DNA from 3 places in the Xanthobacter pollutisoli genome. Region 2 is predicted to be linked to each of the others. Evidence: predicted binding sites of a transcription regulator. Region 2 holds the regulator's gene; each other region holds the start of a gene.

Region 1 (3,271 bases), on a different contig from region 2:
TCAACGGCATCTTTGGCGGCTATACCGGCGCCGGCACCAAGACCATCATTCCCGCCCGCGCCACCGCCAAGATCTCCTTCCGCCTCGTGGCGGATCAGGACCCGGCCAAGCTGCGCGCCGGCTTCGAGGCCTTCGTGGCCGAGCGGGTGCCGGCCGATTGCCGTGCGGTGTTCCACTGGGGCGAAGGCGCCCGCGCCTTCCTCGTGCCGCCGGAGAGCCCGAACCTCACCCGGGCCGCCGCGGCGCTGGAACGCGAATGGGGCGTGGCGCCGGTCACCATCGGCTCGGGCGGGTCGATCCCCGTGGTCGGCCAATTCAAGGACCGGCTCGGTGTGGATACCCTGCTCATCGGCTTTGCTTTGGACGACGACCGGGTCCATTCCCCCAACGAGAAGTATGATCTCACCTCGTTCCACAAGGGGACCCGCAGCTGGGTGCGCATCCTCGACGTCCTCGCCTGACGGCGGGGGTGACGCTGCGCGCCCACTTTTTTGCGTCGCGCAATCGTGCGAGGAAGGCACGTGACAGCTGCGACGGAACGCGCCATGGCAAGCCTTTCTGCAAGCATCGACACGGAAGGTCTGGTCTCGGCCTGGCTGTTCGACGGCAAGGGTGGCGCCACCCGCCTGACGCAGGACGCCGCGTTCGCCACGGCCGAGCCCGACACCGGCTTTGTCTGGCTGCATTTCCGCCATCTGCCGCGGGCGCCGCAGACCTGGCTGCGGCGGGCGAGCGGCCTTGATCCCACCGCCGTCGACAGCATGGGCGAGGACCAGAGCCGCCCGCGCTGCGTGATGTTCGCAGAGGGCGCGTTGCTCTCCCTGCGAGGCGTGAACCTCCAGCGCAACGCCTTGCCCGAAGACCTTATCAACGTGCATCTCTGGGTGGACACGCGCCGGGTGATCTCGGTGCAGCACGACGCATTGTCGGCCATCTCCGATCTCGACGACGCGCTTGCCCGTGGCCGTTGCCCGCGCACCCAGGGCGAGTTCGTCGCTGACCTCTCCATGCGGCTCGTGGAGCGCATGGATGCGGTGGTGAACACGCTGATCGACGAGGCGGACGAGCTGGAGGACGCGGTGCTCGTCATCGAGACCTCGGAGCTTCTGCCCAAGCTCGCGGTGCTGCGCCGCGTCGCCATCAAGCTGCGCCGCCACATCGCCCCCCAGCGGGAAGCGCTGAACCACTTTGCGCTGGAAGACGACCCCTGGATGGGCCCGAAGGACAGGAACCGCCTGCGCGACGCCGCCGACCGGGTGGCGCGCCTCTCGGAAGAGCTGGACAGCGTGCGCGAGCGCGCCGCGGTCATCCGCGACCAGATGGTGGACGCGCGGGCCGAGCAGATGAACAAGTCCATGCTCGTGCTTGCCGTGGTGACGGTGGTCTTCGCGCCTATGACGCTCATTTCAGGCATGTTCGGCATGAATGTGGGCGGCATCCCCGGCAACGATGATCCCGCCGCCTTCTGGGCCCTCAGCCTGTTCCTGCTGATTCTGGGCTTCGTGCTTCTGTGGGCATTCCGGCGCCTGCGCTGGATCTGAGCCGCGCCGATGGGGCGCGACTGCCCTACGGTCACGCAAACGTCGTTGAGCTGTCGCCGGAGCGTTACGGCTTGCGGGGCACGTGGGGCGCGCATCGGACCTTCAGGAGGCATTCCATGCGCACGCTGAAATCCTTGACGATCGCGCTCCTCGCCGGAGCTGCCATTGCGCTTCCCGCCCTCATCGTTTCCGCCTCGGCCCAGGACAAGGCGAACCCGGCCACCTCGGCCGCCGCGTCGGAAGGCGCCGCCTTTCCGGCCGTGCTCGCCGGCCATGTGGTCCTGCCTGCCGCCAGCTTCGTTCCGGCGCCGCAGGATGCGCCCGAGGCCCTCAAGGTCTCCGGCAAGTTCACGACCGCCGACCGCACGCGCATCGACGGCGTCGGCAGCGTGAAGGGCGTGAGCGTCCTGTCCGAGAAGAGCGCGCCCCGCGAGACCGGCCTGTCGCTGCCGTTCGAGGGCCAGCCTGTCCAGGGCTTCTCGGGCATCGTGGACGAGGGCGAGGGCCGCTTCCTCGTGCTCACCGACAACGGCTTCGGCTCCAAGGCCAACTCGCCGGACACCATGCTCATGGCCCACCACCTGAAGATGGACTTCAAGGCCGGCCAGATCGAGCGCGTGTCGACGCTCTTCCTGCACGACCCGGACAAGAAGGTCCGCTTCCCCATCGTCATGGAGGCGAGCCCGACCCGCTACCTCACCGGTTCCGACTTCGATCTTGAGTCCATCCAGGTCGCCGGCGACAGCCTGTGGTTCGGCGAAGAGTTCGGCCCCTTCCTCATCGAGACCGATCTGAACGGCAAGGTGAAGCAGGTGTTCGAGACCAAGGTGGACGGCAAGGTGGTGCGCTCGCCTGACCACCCGGCGCTCACCACCCCCTCCGCGCCCGACGGCAAAGTGGCGTTCAGCGCCGCGCGGTCCAAGGGCTTCGAGGGCATGGCGATCTCGCCCGACAAGACCAAGCTCTATGCGCTGCTGGAAGGCCCGCTGTTCGATGCGGCCACCGGCGGCAAGGAGAAGGTTGGCGAGGCGGAAGTGCTGCGCATTGTCGAGTTCGACATTGCCAAGCGCGAGTGGACCGGCCGCTCCTGGAAGTATCCCCTGGCGGTGGCGGGCAACGCCATCGGCGATTTCAACATGATCGACGACACCCACGCCCTCATCATCGAGCGCGACAATCTGGAAGGCACGCGCTTCAAGGCCTGCACGGACGGCAAGGCGGCTCCCACGTGCTTCGACAAGCCGGCGCAGTTCAAGCGGGTGTACAAGGTGGCGTTCTCGCCCGAGACCGCCGGCCAGCCGGTGCGCAAGGTGGGCTACATCGATCTCCTCGCCATCAAGGATCCCAACGGCAAGGCGAAGCAGGGCGGCACCGAAGGCGTGCTGGACATGCCCTTCTTCACCATCGAGAACGTCGTGATGGTGAGCCCCACGCAGATCGTGGTGGGCAACGACAACAACCTGCCGTACTCCGCAGGCCGCATCCCGCAGAAGAACGACGACAACGAGTTCGTCCTGCTGGACGTGCCGGAGCTGCTGAAGGCGCAGTGAGCTTCGTCCCGCGCCGCCTCCGGGGGGCGGCGGCGCGCGGATGGATGCGGAAAGGCCGGGCGACAGCCCGGCCTTTTTGCGTTGGGGAATAAGAAGGCGACGGCCGCTACTGGCCGGCGGCGAAAACGCTCGGGAAGGGCCGGCCCCGCACGTCGTAGACGGTGGCGTAGGTGACGCCTT
Region 2 (3,271 bases):
AGAAGCGCGTGACCGCCATGATCGGCCCGTCGGGCTGCGGCAAGTCCACCCTGCTGCGCGTGTTCAACCGCATGTACGACCTCTACCCCGGCCAGCGGGCCGAGGGCGCGGTGCTGTTCGACGGCGTGAACATCGTGGGCAAGGAGCTCGACCCCACCATCGTGCGCACCCGCATCGGCATGGTGTTCCAGAAGCCGACGCCCTTCCCCATGACGATCTATGACAACATCGCGTTCGGCGTGAAGCTGCACGAGCGGCTGAACAAGGCGCAGATGGACGAGCGGGTGGAATGGTGCCTGCGCAAGGCCGCCATCTGGGACGAGACCAAGGACCGCCTGCACACCTCGGCGCTCGGCATGTCCGGCGGCCAGCAGCAGCGCCTGTGCATCGCCCGCACCATCGCGGTGCGGCCGGAGGTGATCCTGCTGGACGAGCCTACCTCGGCCCTCGATCCCATCTCCACCTCGAAGATCGAGGACCTGATCGACGAGCTGAAGCAGGAATTCACCATCGTCATCGTGACCCATAACATGCAGCAGGCCGCGCGCTGCGCCGACATCACCGCCTTCTTCTACCTGGGCGAGCTGATCGAGGTGGCGCCTTCGGACGTGATCTTCACCAACCCGAAGGAAATCAAGACGCGCGACTACATCACCGGCCGCTTCGGCTGACGCGGGAAAGGCGCCGGCGGGCTCGCCCGGCCGGCGCATCTTCCCTCAACCCCAAGGGAGCGAACGCCTCCGCCGGCCGGCCTGTTGGCCCGGGCCGGCTGGCGGGCTCCAAGGAAGGACCGATCCCATGCCGGAGCATACCGTTGCCTCTTTCGACGTCGAGCTGAAGGAAATCGGCCGCAAGGTGGTGGAGATGGGCGGCCAGGCCGAGCGCCTCGTGGCCGACGCCGTCACCTCGCTGATCCGCCGCGACGGCGCCATCGCCCAGAAGGTCGTGCTGCTCGACGCCACCGTCGACCAGGCCCAGCGGGAGATCGAGGACCGCGCCATCCTGGTGATCGCCAAGCGCCAGCCGGTGGCCAACGACCTGCGCGAGATCGTCGCCGCCATCCGGGTCGCCAACGACCTGGAGCGCATCGGCGACCTCGCCAAGAACGTGGGCAAGCGCGTGATCGCCATCGAGGGCGAGTATCATCCGCAGAAGCTGGTGCGCGGGGTGGAGCACATCTCCGACCTGGTGCTGGAGCAGCTGAAGGAGGTGCTCGACGCCTACGCCGCCCGCAACGAAGCCAAGGCGGTCGAAGTGTGGGGCCGCGACGGCGCCATCGACACCATGTACACCTCCCTGTTCCGCGAGCTCCTGACCTATATGATGGAGGATCCGCGCAACATCTCGGTGTGCACGCACCTGTTGTTCTGCGCCAAGAACATCGAGCGCATCGGCGACCACGCGACCAACATCGCCGAGATCGTCTTCTACATGGTCACGGGCCAGAACCTGCCCGAGACCCGCCCGAAGGCCGACGCCTCGAGCGAGACCACGCTGCCCTTCCCGGGCCGCACCGTCCAGGGCTGAGGCCCGGACGGGCGCATGACGGAGCGCGAGCGGCCGGATCGGGTTCGGTCCGATCGCCCGCCCTCTCATTTTGCCAAGAGGACGCGTGGCGCGGGTTGCCCAGCAGCCGGCCGCCCCGGTCTAACGAACGGATGAATGACAGTGCCGGCGCGTATTCTGATCGTCGAGGATGAGGAGCCTCTGACCCTCCTGCTCCGTTACAATCTGGAGTCGGAAGGCTACGGCGTGGAGAGCGTCGGCCGCGGCGACGAGGCCGAGACGCGGCTGCGCGAGAGCGTGCCGGATCTCGTGATCCTCGACTGGATGCTGCCCGGCCTCTCCGGCATCGAATTGTGCCGGCGCCTGCGCACCCGGCCCGAAACCGAGCGCCTGCCCGTCATCATGCTCACCGCGCGCGGCGAGGAGACCGAGCGGGTGCGCGGCCTCGCCACCGGGGCGGACGACTATGTGGTGAAGCCCTTCTCGGTGCCGGAGCTGCTCGCCCGGGTGCGCGCCTTGCTGCGCCGGGCCAAGCCCGAGCACGTGGCGACGCTTTTGCGCGCCGGCGACATCGAGCTCGACCGGGAGACCCACCGGGTGCACCGCGCCGGCCGCGAGGTGCATCTCGGCCCCACCGAGTTCCGCCTGCTGGAATTCCTGATGCAGTCTCCCGGCCGCGTCTTCTCCCGCGAGCAGCTGCTGGACGGGGTGTGGGGCCAGGACGTCTATATCGACGAGCGCACCGTGGACGTGCACGTGGGCCGCTTGCGCAAGGCCATCAACCGCGGCCGCCAGTCCGACCCCATCCGCACCGTGCGTGGCGCAGGCTATTCCTTCAACGAGATGTTCGCCCGCGCCCATTGAGGGCGGGCCGTCGGGCTGCTACGGCCCGCGCGTGCGGCTTGCGAGGGTGGCGCGGGTCGCCAGGTGCTCCGTCGGGGCGCAGACGCCCGCCCCCTCAACCGGAGCGCACCCCGATCAGTCCCAGAACCTGCTTGGCCGCCCGCTCGCCCGAGAGCCAGGCGCCGCCCACCGTGCCCCACAGGGTCTCATGGGCGTGCTCGCCGGCGAACACGAGGCGGCCGGCAACCGTCTCGGTGAAGGCGCGGCGCATGTTACCGAAGCCGGGGAGGGCGCAGGAGAAGGCACCCAGCGCCCACGGCTCCTTGCTCCAGCGGGTGGCGAACACCTTGCCAAGTCGGGCCGCCGTGTCGGCGCCGAACTCGCGCGTGAGCGCCGCCTTGACGAAGGCTGCGGCGGCATCGGGCGGGCTGTCGGCGAGGCCGGTGGCCACGTCCCCGCCCACCTCCAGGCTGTAGAGGTCGCTGCCGCCGATACGGGCCCGCAGGGCATAGGCGCGCGGCCCCTCGGCGCGGAAATAGATCAGCTCGTCCACGCCGAGCCCGGCGGGATTGCGCGGCAGGCGGAAGCCGATGTGGTCGAAGGCGCCGAGGGTGATCTTCTCCACCGCCGTGCGCTGGCGTTGCGGCAGGCCGGGCTGGATGCGCAGCTTGCCCGACGCCATGAGGCTCGGCGGCACGGCGATGATGACGGTGCGCCCGAGCACCGTGCCCCGGCTTGTCTGCACCGAGACGAGACGCGGGCCGAGCTCCACCGCCCGGGCCGGGGTCTCCAGCCGCACGGTCAGCGGCCGCGCCAGCTGCGAGACGAGGGTGCCCACGCCCTGCCGGCAGATGTCCTCGCCCTCGCGCTCGTCGGCACGCGAGACGTCGACGGTGGAGATCTGGTCCAGCTCCTTGGCGCA
Region 3 (3,271 bases), on a different contig from region 2:
GCTGGCGGCGCTCGGTGCCTCCGGCCCGGTGGACATGACGCTCCAGGGCACCGTGACCGCCTCGGCGGACCTGCGGCCTATGCCCCTGGCCCAGCGCATGCGTGCCTGGGCGGCGGCCGGCGGCGTCGCCAAGCTGGACCGCTTCGTCGTCACCTCGCCGCGGCTCGCCGTGACGGCGGGCGGCGCCGTCTCGCTGGACACCCAGGGGCGCCTCAACGGCAAGCTGGACCTCGGCTTCGCCGGCCTCAACGAGCTCGTGCAGGGCCTCGACCGGGCCGGCGTCATCCCGCGCGAGATCGCGCCCATCGTCACCGCGCTGGCCATGGTGGGCAAGGCGGGCCAGGTGGAGGGCCGCAAGGGCACCACCTTCGCCCTCTCATTCGATTCCGGCACGCTGAAGCTCGCGGGCTTCCCGGTGGGCATCATTCCGCCGGTGTTCTGACCTTCGGTTCAGAACACCCGCTCGCCCTCCACCAGAACCTGCCGCACCACGGGCGTGCCCTCGACGATGCGGAAGCGCAGCAGGTCGGCGCGCAGCTCCGGCGCCAGCCGGCCGCGGTCGTCGAGCCCCGCCATCCGGGCGGGATTGCGTGTCACGAGGGCCATGGCGTCGGGCAGGGCGACGCCGTCCGTCATGTGCAGGCGGGTGGCGGCCTGAAGCAGGCTCGCCGGCACGTAATCGGAGGCGAGGGCATCCACCAGCCCGTCCTGCGCCAGTTCCCCCATGGCGACGCCGCCGGAGTGAGAGCCGCCGCGCACCACGTTGGGCGCGCCGCCGATGGTGCCGAGCCCCGCCTCGCGCGCCAGCGTCGCAGCCTCGCGGGTGGTGGGGAATTCGCTCACCGTGCAGCCGGCGGCGCGGGCCGTTTCCACATGGTCGGCCGTGGTGTCGTCGTGGCTCGCGCGCACCATGCCGGTGGCGGCCAGCATCTCCACCAGCGGTGCGAAATTGCGCTCCACATTGGCCCGGCCGCGCGCCGTGCGCTCGCCGATCTCGCGGTCTGCCTCTGCGGCGTCCTTGCCGATGCCCAAAAGGAAGTTGCGCAGCACGTCCACGTTGCGCCACTGCCGGGCGCCGGGCGTGTGGTCCATGAGCGAGGCGAAGCCGAGGGCCGGGTGCGCCAGCGCCGGCTCGACGAGCCCGATGAGATCGGGATCGGTCATCTCGCAGCGCAGGTGCACGCGGTGGTCGGCGCGGAACAGGGGTGCGCCATGCGCCACCGCGTCCAGCATCACCTCGAACAGGGCGCGCCGCTCCGCCTTGGCCTGGTCGAAGCCCCCAGCGCAGATGGCGTCGAACACGGTGGTGATGCCGCTCGCCACCGTCTGACCGTCGTGCGCCAAGGCGGCGGCCCGTGCGTCCGGCCAGAACACCTTGGGGCGCGGGACGAAATGGCCCTCCAGGGCGTCGGTGTGCAGGTCGATGATGCCGGGGGCGATGAAATCGCCCTCGCAATCCACCGCTGCCGGCCCCTGTGCGCGCCCCTCCTCCACCCGATGGATGCGCCCGTCCCGAAGGGTCAGCGTGCCGTCGATGACGGCCTCGTCGAGGATGAGGCGGGCATTGGTGAGGACGGTTTCCATCGGGTCTCCGGTCAAGGCCTGAACGCGGCGCGCTCCGGTCCGCCGTTTGGCAGGCCGGCGCAAGGGCCGCCTCCCGTTGCATCGAACCGTGACGGCGCCATGACGAAGATGCCATGACGAAGATGCCATGGGGCCCAGCTCGACGTCTTAGGATGGCGGCGCCGCCGGCGGGATCACCGCATAGAGCTGGAAGCGCTCGCCCTCGAACACCAGCTTCAGCCGGTCGCTGTCCGGGTTTGCCGCGCCGCGGTCGGTGTAGAGCAGATAGACATAATCGAATTTGGTCGGCCAGAGGTCCCAATAATGCGGCCCATCGGCCGAGGGTTCCTCCTCGGTGATGAGCAATTGCTCGATCTGCGGCGGGGTGCCGTCCTGGGTGTCCACCTGGCCGCGGTAGGGCGCGCGCGCCCGCAGGATCTGCTTGCCCTCCACCGTGAAGGCGGTGGTGACGAGGGCGGACCGCTCGATCATGGCGAGACAGGCGGCGTGCATGAGGCCGAGGTCCTGCGGATCGGCGCCGGCCTGGGAATCGGCATAGGCGACGAGCACGCGCGATCCCGGACGGATGAGCGACACCGACTGGACGAAGTTCACCGTCCATTGCGACAGGCGGTTCCAAACCACCTGGACCTCGCCCACCCGCACCGCGAGGAGCAGCACCAGCACCACGGCGAAGCCGCGCCGCGCGAAGCGGTGGCGCAGGTCCACCCGCATGGCCGCGAGCACCATGAAGGCAATGGCGACCGGCAGGCGCTGGTCGGCCATGTAGGTGGCGAACACCACGCGCGGCATGGCGAGATAGACGACACCGGCCACCAGCAGCAGGGGCAGCAGGACGCTGTGCACCTGGAGCAGACGATGCCGCGCCGCCCACACGCCGGCACCGACGATGATGGCTGCGAGCGCGACCGCCACGTGGTCGAAATAGACGTTGAAGACCATTTCGATGCCGTCGATCTTGCCCTGCGGCTCCCAGTAGTTCTCGCCGCTGAGGCCCCAGGTGGGGCTCGCGAGCAGCAGCGGCACGATGGGCAGGAAGGGCAGGCCGGCGCAGACGAAGGCGACGAGGCGCGGGCGCAGGGGGCCGCGCGTCTGCCGCAGCCGGTCGATCTCATAGGCGAGGAGGCCGACGCCGTACACGCCGGCGGCGAACAGGTGGCAGAAGAACAGCGCCACCACGAAACCGGCAGACACGAGATGCCGCCACGGCCAGGGCCGGTCGCGCAGCGCGACCCAGGCTGACAGGGCGCACAGGGCGAGGCCGATGCCGAAATAATAGTTCATCACCCCGATCAGGAAGACCGCGTTGTAGAGCAGGGGGAAGGCGATGAGCGGCAGGGCGGACCAGGTGCCGAACAAGGTCCGGTTGAGCGTCAGCGTGCCCGCCGTGATGAGGGTGAAGCACATAAGCGTATAGATCTCGCCGGCGACATAGATGTCGGTCATCCGGTCGATCAGCGGCACCAGCAGATCCATCATCAGGTTGGGGATGATGGCCCATTGGAGCGTGTAGAAGCGCGCGATATCGGCATCGTGCGGGAGCGCCGCGATGACGTGCATGCGGGCGAGGTGGTTCACGTAGTCCGACAGGGGCGGGATCGGGTGGCTCAGGATCGGCACCGAGACCAGCGCCAGGCAGGCGACGAACAGGACGAGGATGGTGCCGGGCCTCAGATCGTGGGGCCGC

The links. Region 2 encodes PhoB, which activates phosphate uptake and scavenging genes when phosphate is short. Its sites were predicted from a motif close to TGTCATNNANCTGTCAT; they were not measured.
Region 1: the regulator PhoB is predicted to act here: its motif matches at 1,582-1,598, upstream of ABLE93_RS10145 (esterase-like activity of phytase family protein).
Region 3: the regulator PhoB is predicted to act here: its motif matches at 1,673-1,689, upstream of ABLE93_RS12550 (alpha-D-ribose 1-methylphosphonate 5-triphosphate diphosphatase).

Annotation. Positions count from the first base shown of each region.
Region 1 covers NZ_JBDZDP010000003.1:295,526-298,796, reverse strand. The annotation lists gene ABLE93_RS10155 (M20/M25/M40 family metallo-hydrolase) at 1-461, shown strand, start outside; gene ABLE93_RS10150 (zinc transporter ZntB) at 546-1,541, shown strand; gene ABLE93_RS10145 (esterase-like activity of phytase family protein) at 1,658-3,091, shown strand; gene ABLE93_RS10140 (ArnT family glycosyltransferase) at 3,198-3,271, opposite strand, start outside.
Region 2 covers NZ_JBDZDP010000007.1:38,116-41,386, reverse strand. The annotation lists gene pstB (phosphate ABC transporter ATP-binding protein PstB) at 1-671, shown strand, start outside; gene phoU (phosphate signaling complex protein PhoU) at 799-1,527, shown strand; gene phoB (phosphate regulon transcriptional regulator PhoB) at 1,669-2,370, shown strand; gene ABLE93_RS15070 (flavin monoamine oxidase family protein) at 2,465-3,271, opposite strand, start outside.
Region 3 covers NZ_JBDZDP010000005.1:48,227-51,497, reverse strand. The annotation lists gene ABLE93_RS12555 (DUF2125 domain-containing protein) at 1-442, shown strand, start outside; gene ABLE93_RS12550 (alpha-D-ribose 1-methylphosphonate 5-triphosphate diphosphatase) at 451-1,584, opposite strand; gene ABLE93_RS12545 (hypothetical protein) at 1,732-3,271, opposite strand, start outside.